Regions from separate parts of the Peribacillus sp. 05N428 genome, predicted to be linked through region 2. Evidence: riboswitches for the same ligand, from Rfam matches in the RefSeq annotation. Region 2 holds a riboswitch; the other holds the start of a gene.
What was found. A riboswitch is a leader RNA that binds a small molecule or an ion and turns the genes downstream of it on or off. The one in region 2 is predicted to bind S-adenosylmethionine.
Positions count from the first base shown of each region.

Region 1: linked by a shared signal. The riboswitch ahead of mtnK (S-methyl-5-thioribose kinase) and the one ahead of AC1DIV_RS13455 (methionine ABC transporter ATP-binding protein) in region 2 are both predicted to bind S-adenosylmethionine.

Region 1 covers NZ_JBFTMS010000019.1:30,990-35,193, reverse strand. The annotation lists gene AC1DIV_RS17525 (aminotransferase class I/II-fold pyridoxal phosphate-dependent enzyme) at 1-1,081, opposite strand, end outside; gene AC1DIV_RS17520 (carbon-nitrogen family hydrolase) at 1,181-1,963, shown strand; SAM riboswitch class I at 2,035-2,188, shown strand; gene mtnK (S-methyl-5-thioribose kinase) at 2,267-3,469, shown strand; gene mtnA (S-methyl-5-thioribose-1-phosphate isomerase) at 3,484-4,204, shown strand, end outside.
Region 2 covers NZ_JBFTMS010000012.1:39,116-43,319, reverse strand. The annotation lists gene AC1DIV_RS13465 (MetQ/NlpA family ABC transporter substrate-binding protein) at 1-577, opposite strand, end outside; gene AC1DIV_RS13460 (methionine ABC transporter permease) at 634-1,302, opposite strand; gene AC1DIV_RS13455 (methionine ABC transporter ATP-binding protein) at 1,289-2,305, opposite strand; SAM riboswitch class I at 2,375-2,479, opposite strand; gene AC1DIV_RS13450 (MBL fold metallo-hydrolase) at 2,763-3,587, shown strand; gene AC1DIV_RS13445 (hypothetical protein) at 3,651-3,839, opposite strand; gene AC1DIV_RS13440 (YheE family protein) at 3,925-4,128, opposite strand; gene AC1DIV_RS13435 (YheC/YheD family endospore coat-associated protein) at 4,192-4,204, opposite strand, start outside.

The DNA of each region.
Region 1 (4,204 bases), on a different contig from region 2:
ATTCACCGAACCCATTCCCTGCGGCAACAGCTACATGGGCATGCGTTAATAAATAGTCCGCAAAACTCTCGGACGTAAAACCTTCAGGTACTTTGAGCCAGGCAAAAAACGATGCCGCTGGAGCTTTGACATCCCAGCCGATGGCCCTCAATCCCTCAATGAAAACATTCCTTCGCCCCTCGTACATCTGCACTAACTTCTCTACACAGGTCTGTGAGTCAAGCAAAGCGCTTGCCGCAGCTTCTTGTATCGCCGGGAAAAGACTCACATAAAGATGGTCTTGTAATAGTTCAAGAGCTTCTATTACACTCTTATTGCCCACTGCGAAGCCGACTCTCCACCCTGCCATATTGTATGTTTTCGATAGAGTGTATATTTCAACTCCTACATCCTTCGCTCCCTCCGCCTGGAGAAAACTTATCGGTTTTTTTCCGTCGAATCCTATCGCCCCATAGGCGAAATCATGGACCACACATATTGAATGTTCTTTTGCAAAGGAGACGGTTTCATCAAAGAAACTTTCAGTTGCAGAAGCGCCTGTGGGATTATTCGGATAATTCAAGAACATCATTTTGGCTTTATCAAGAACTTCTTTATGTATGTCATCGTATTTCGGAAGAAAATCATTTTCTTCTGTCAAGGGCATCAGTTCGGTCTTTGCCTGGGCTAAAACAACACCGGAAAGATAATCCGGATAGCCGGGATCTGGAACAAGGATCGTATCACCTGGATTCAATAAACACTGCGGAAGTTCGACAAGACCTGCCTTGCCCCCGAAGAGAATCGCCACTTCACTTTTCGGATCCAGCTTGACACCGTATTCTCGTTCATAAAAGACGGCAGCAGCATCTTTTAAATATTGATGTCCCCGGAATGGCGAATATTTATGATTAATCGTTTTTTCAGCAGCAGACTGCAAACTTTTGACGATATGTTCCGGCGTCGGCTGATCAGGGTTTCCCTGGCCTAAATTAATGACATCATGTCCTTGCTCCGTGATTGCATTGACTTTTGCGACCAGTGAAGCAAAAAACTGCTTGGGCAGGTCCTGAAGCAGTCCGGATTTTTCGAATTGCACCATTTATACACCTTCTCTGAAATTTCTTGAAATTCTAGTCACAAATGATATATGTTTATCGTAGTCTTGTAAAGCATTTTTTACGTGTGGGGGTTTTAAACGATGAAGTGGAAAATAGCTTGTATTCAAATGGATATAGCCTTCGGGCAACCGGATATCAATTTTCAGGTTGCAGAACAATGGATGGAAAAAGCAGCTCGGTCCGAACCCGATATCGTCATATTACCAGAGCTTTGGACAACCGGATACGACTTGACCAGGCTGAATGAGATTGCTGATCAAGAGGCAGAAAAAACGATTGAATTTCTTAAAACACAGGCACAGAAACACCAGATTCACATCATCGGCGGTTCCATTGCGAAAAAAACAAGCAAGGGAATCTATAACACCATGATCATCATCGATAAACACGGAAAGCTCATTAAAGAATATGATAAGCTTCACTTATTTCAATTAATGGATGAACATCATTTCCTGCAGCCAGGTGAAAAAGATGGTTTATTTACTCTTGATGAAAAAATATGTGCCGGGTTCGTTTGTTATGACATTCGTTTCCCCGAATGGCAGCGAGTCCATACCGTTCAAGGCGCGGAAGTTCTATTCGTTACGGCTGAATGGCCAAAGCCGAGACTCGATCACTGGAGAGCCTTATTGATAAGCCGTGCCATCGAGAACCAAGCCTATGTTGTAGCCGTTAATCGTACAGGTTCGGATGTCAATAATATATTTGCGGGCCATTCCTTGATTATTGATCCATGGGGGAATATCATAAGTGAAGCCGGAGAAGGAAACGAACTATTGACAGGCACCTTGGACTTCAACAAAGTTACGGAAGCACGTAACAAAATACCTGTATTCGAAGATCGCCGTCCTGATTTTTATTAATTTACCCATTGACAAACTATTTAAAAAGTTGATATTATTTTCCCGAAGATTAAAATTTCAGAAAACATTTACTCTTATCAAGAGCAGGCTGAGGGATAAAGGCCCTATGAAGCCCAGCAACCGACTGTAATACCATTGTGAAATGGGGCGGATTCTCCGCCGGATTATTAAATCCACAGAGCACGGTGCTAATTCCACCAGAATTCATTTTCTGGAAGATAAGAGGTCCGAAGCCAAAACTTCTGCCTCTTTCTATATGAAAGAGGCTTTTTTATTCTTATTTTGAATCTGGAGGGGAAAAGAATGACTCAAAACCATTCAAATTTTAAGAGATTGACAAACGAAACAGCTATAACTCTTGCAAAAAAACTTGGGTTGGTCAATGCGGATGCAAGTTTGACATGTAATGAAATCGGCGATGGAAACTTAAATTATGTTTTTCATATTACAGACACGGTCACAAACAAAGGTATAATAATCAAACAAGCGGTCCCTTATGCCAAGGTACTTGGTGAAAGCTGGCCGCTGACATTGAAAAGGGCAGCCATTGAAGCGAATGCGCTGATTCATTTCAGAAGTTATTGCCCCGAATTCGTACCGCAAGTTTACTATTCGGATGAACAGCTTGCCATCACAGTCATGGAGGATTTATCGCACTTGAAAATCGTTAGAACAGGATTGATTGATGGCGATTCATATCCATTGCTTTCACAGCATATTGGTGAGTATGTTGCGAAGACGGCATTTTATACATCCGATTATCATTTAGAACCATCCGCGAAAAAGGAAGTGGCCCGACATTTCACGAATCCGGAACTCTGCAAAATAACTGAGGTCTTTATTTTCACGGATCCATTTTTTGAGGAACTCCCGGGAGATTTCGAGGTGGAATTGAAAGATGCCGCCCAAAAAATATGGAATGATCAAGAAGTGATACTTGAGGTCGCTAAGCTGAAACAAAGCTTTGAAACCGAGCAGGAAGCCTTACTTCATGGAGATTTACATACTGGAAGTATATTTGCAAGTGAAACTGAAACAAAGGTTATTGATCCTGAATTCGCTTTTTATGGGCCCGTTGGTTTTGACCTTGGCCAATACACCGCCAACCTTCTTTTTCAGGCAATTACACGAAATGGCGCTGGAAAGGAAGAGATTTTCTCACACCTTCATGAATTTTGGAATGCCTTTGAAGAAACTTATACCGAATTATGGGAAGCCCAAAATAAAAGCCCATTCCGCCATGTGAAAGGGTATCTGCCTTATTTGCTGACAAAATTCAAAAAAGATGCATTCGGTTTTGCAGGCTGTGAACTGATTCGGCGAACCATTGGCCTTTCCCATGTTGCCGATTTAAACGTCATTGAAGATAAAGTATCAAGGATCGCTGCCAAAACGGCAACATTGGAAATCGGTACTTTATTAATTAAAAAACGGGAGGAATTGGATGTTCCAGCCGTCATTGAAGCGTTGAAGCAACGGACACTGCCATCTTACTCAACCATTTAAAAGGAGACCTGAACATGACTACAATAGCACCCTTACCATATTCTGTACATTGGGATGATACCCATATTACATTATTAAATCAACAAGCCCTTCCTTCCATAACTGAATTTATAGAACTTCATTCTGTTGATGATGTATATGACAGCATTTTGACTTTAAAGGTTCGCGGTGCCCCTGCAATTGGACTGACGGCAGCATTTGGTGTTGCACTTGGTGCCAAACAGGAAACAACCGCTGAAATAGGGGAATTCAAGAAAAATGTAACGAGGCATATTGAAAAACTCGCCTCTTCACGGCCAACTGCAGTCAACCTTTTTTGGGCTTTAAAGAGGATGGAGAACACCTTGCAGGCTGCGCAAAGCATTTCAACTGCCAAGGAAGCACTTGTAGCGGAGGCTAAAGCCATCTTTGCTGAAGATGAAGAAATGTGCAGGAAAATCGGGGAACATGGTTTATCCCTATTCACTAGAGGTGATTCCATTCTTACGCATTGCAACGCTGGGGGAATCGCCACAGCTCGGTATGGTACTGCCTTGGCTCCCTTCCACCTGGCTAAAGAAAGGGACTTTCCGCTAAAAGTGTACGCATGTGAAACCAGGCCTGTCCTGCAAGGGGCTCGTTTGACGGCTTGGGAGTTGATGCAAGCGGGAGTTGACGTCACCTTAATTTCTGATAATATGGCTGCTCATACGATTCACCAGAAACGGATAAATGGAATTATCGTCGGGGCCGACA
Region 2 (4,204 bases):
CGCGGGGTAACTGAGCGGATTCCAATGGTTTTAGCTGGATGTTTTTTGGATTTTTCGTTACATCCTTTTCAGATACTTTTAAAGGGTCGACATTTGGATCGACTTCAATCAACCCTTCATCCACCAGCACTTTTAGTGCACGTGCCAGGTTAACCGGATCATTGGGCACTGCAAGGGATGTACCGTCTTTCACTTCTTTCAATGAATTATACTTATTAGAATATATGCCCATTGGCGCTGTTGGAACTATGATAAGGTCGGAAAGCTTTAAATCATTTTCTTTAGCGAAGTTATCCATGTACACTTTATGCTGGAAAAGGTTGGCGTCGATCGAGTTGTTGCCAAGCGACTTATTCGGCTGGATATAGTCGGTGAATTCGACGATTTCTATTTTGTATCCGAGATCTTCCAGACCTGGTTTGATGGCCTCCTTAACCATATCGGCGTACGGCCCGGTAGTCGCCCCGATCTTCAATTCTTTTTTGTCTTCAGTATTTGGGGATGCATCATCGCTCCCGCATGCTGCCAAGCCGAGTGCAAGTGCACAGACTGATAATAACGAAGCTATTTTCTTCATTTGAAATTCCTCCTGAGTAATGAAATGTATTGAGTCATTTAAAAAAATGATTGATCCTATCGCTTGTTAACTATGTATGAAACTTTGTCACCAACCATTTGAATGAGTTGCACAAGGCAGATCAGCACGACGATCGTCGTGATCATGACTGTGTTGTCATATCGGTAATATCCGTACCGGATTGCCAGGTCGCCAATTCCGCCACCGCCGATTGTCCCTGCCATTGCTGAGTAACCGATTAGCGAAATGGTCGTTAATGTCAGTCCTTGAATGATTCCCGGTTTTGCCTCTGGAAGAAGTACATCCTTAATGATCATCCATGGAGTGGCACCTACGGCAATTGCAGCTTCAATCACTCCTCTGTCTATTTCACGTAATGCCGTTTCAACAATCCTTGCAAAAAAAGGGATTGCGGATACGGACAGGGAAACAGAAGCTGCTCTTGGCCCTATCGTCGATCCCGTAAGTAGGTCCGTTAAAGGAAGGAGGGCGACCAAGAGAATGATGAACGGGATTGAACGGACAATATTGACTGCGAAACCGAGAGATCGATTCACGATGCCATTTTCAAAAAATAAATTCCTGGTTGTTGTAAATAGCAATACTCCTAGCGGTAAACCGATCAGCAGGGCTACTGCAAGAGAAACGCCGACCATATAAATCGTTTCAAGAAAGGCTTTATTAAGATCAGGTAAAATATTGACGATGGGATTAAGCAGTGACATGTTTTAACACCTCCACAGAACTGGAACGATTTTTTATATATTCCAATGCCTCATGAATTTGGACGGCATCGCCAATTAACTCGATGATTAAAATGCCTAAAGGAACATCCTGGATATACTCAATTTTACCGTGTAAAATATTCCCCTTTACTGCATGGGATTGGAGAGTATCCGAAAGAATCGACTCACCGGCGGTTTGCCCTTCGAATTGGATCTTAATAATCGTCCCTTCACTTTCATCAATCAAGTGCGAAGGGAGTTCGAAATCCAGTACACTGCTAATGAATTGCTTCGTTAATTCCTGTTTGGGCTGTGAAAATATTTCATAAACGGGTCCTTCTTCAATTACCCGGCCATCCTGCATCACGGCGACTCGGTGGCATAGTTCTTTGACCACTTCCATTTCATGTGTAATCAACACGATGGTGATACCAAGCTCACTGCTTATCTTTTTCAATAACTGTAAAATCGCTTTTGTAGTTGTTGGATCAAGGGCTGAAGTCGCTTCATCACATAATAGTACAGTGGGTTCATTTGCTAACGCGCGAGCTATGCCGACCCGTTGCTTCTGTCCACCGCTAAGCTGTGCAGGATAGACATCTTTCTTATCGCTGAGCCCTACGATTTCCAACAATTCCAATACACGTAACTTAGTCGCGTCCTTGGATCGATGCGCGGCCCTTAAGGCGAAAGCGACATTTTCATAAACGGTTTTTGAACTGACCAGGGAAAAGTGCTGGAATATCATTCCGATTTTTTGGCGTTGTTTACGAAGCTCTTTGCTAGATAAAGAGGTTAAATCAATGCCGTCGATAATGATATTTCCACCTGTCGGACGTTCAAGCAAATTCAAGCAGCGGAGTAATGAGCTTTTTCCAGCTCCGCTGTAGCCGACAATGCCATATATTTCACCAGTTTGAATGGTCAAAGATACGTTATCCACTCCGATAACTCGGTTTTTCTTCGAGACGTATTCCTTTCGGATTGAACGGATTTCAATCATGAGCTTTCCCCCTTAAACATTAAAAAAGCTGCCTCTATCATTCAGAAAGAGGCAGCGAAATCATATCTCGGCTTATCTTTCAGAATGCAATCATTCTGCAGGAATTGGCACCGTTCCCTAAGGGCGGTTGCCGGACATCACAGGGCCTGATCCCTCCGTCACTCTTGATAAGTAAATTATTATTTTAGAATATTTCAAGTTTTATAATATAATCTATATTATTTGTAAAATCCGGCAATGTCAATCGTTTCTTTTATTTTTTTGTCAATAAATCTGGTACGGTCCGTTAAAACGATTCATGGAAAATGGGCTATTATGCAATAATCCAGCATTTTCATCGAGGCTATTTATTCCAATATTTCCTTGTCAAAAAGGTAAAGTGGTACTACATTTATTATAGTAAAGTTAAAAAAAGGAAGGTAAAACTATTTTTGTACAATGATGGGGAGGAAACCGAATGATAGAGATCAAGACGATAAATGATGTGGTTTGCGTGCATGGGACTCCTGGCGGGAACAAGGGGGGGATGAGTGTGTATGTCTTTTTAACGGATGGCCTATTGATAGATACTGGCGCGCAGATTTTATTGGAAGAGCTTATTCCATTCTATGAATCCGCAGACTTCGACTCAGTGGCCCTGACGCACTATCATGAAGACCATACGGGGGGCGCTGCCTGGATAAAGGAACATAAAAAGGTCCCTCTTTTCATTCACCCGATGTCGGTTGAGGTTTGTGCAAAGGATGCTGAATATCCTGAATATCGCAAAATTTTCTGGGGAAAGAGAGACGCCTTTAAAGCTGAGCCGCTAGGGAAGGCCATTCATTCCCGTACCCAAACGTGGGAGCCGATTTTTACCCCAGGTCATGCAAAGGACCATATGGTGTATTTGAATCACAATAATGGCGTGCTTTTTTCAGGAGACCTTTTCGTAACCCCAAAAACAAAGCTTGTCTTACGGGAAGAGTCTGTCCCGGTGATCATCGATTCCATAAAAAGATTGCTTCAATATGACTTCGGGGAAGTGTTTTGCTGTCATGCTGGGCATGTTCCTGATGGGAAGGAGATGTTTCGAAAAAAACTGGATTATCTGGAAAACCTCCAAGGGGAAATTTTACGCTTGCATTCTCAAGGGCTGACCGTTCATGAAATCCAGCAGGTCGTTTTACCGAATCGCTATCCCCTTATCGAGATATCTGGGCATGAATGGGATTCAGAGCATATCATTACATCGATATTAAACAAAAATATTTTAAGTGCGAGGGAGAATGGGACTATTTGAATGCTACCGTTTAACGGTCTGACTGATATAAAAGAGAGCTCTCCATAAGAGAGCCCACATTATTCATTTATTGACATTGGGATCTGTTTCATCATAAAAATCATGTGCTTCTTCGATGTTCTGAAGGTTAGCGACTTCATACACATTTCCGCCCGCCATTCCTTCATTGATGATACGGTCGATATCCAGGTAAACGGAGTCCTTGCCATCATATTCGGTATCCTTCAAAAATGTCATTTTTTCTTTATCCAAAAGAAATCCCTCCTAGCCTTTTCTTTAGTTTAGGCAAAGGAGTTTTTTTTATTCTGTTAAGCGATTTCATAAATGTAAAGGGGTTTCATTCATATACATGGAAGATCATTAAATCATGTATCATGCTTTTGAGTTTAGTTTCATCTGTTTCGGAAGGCGGATTGGCTGTCCACTCGATGGATCCATCTTTATGATACAAGGCTTTGACTGCCTGCTTGTTGAAATAAAAGGAAATTTTCCATCCTGGCAGATTCTTATGCAATGGTTCCCATTGAAAATGAGTGATCATATGTATTACCTCCATATATACTGTTTCTCATTCGATTATAATGGAAAACGGCAGCTGGAGGTGTTATTTTCTTTTC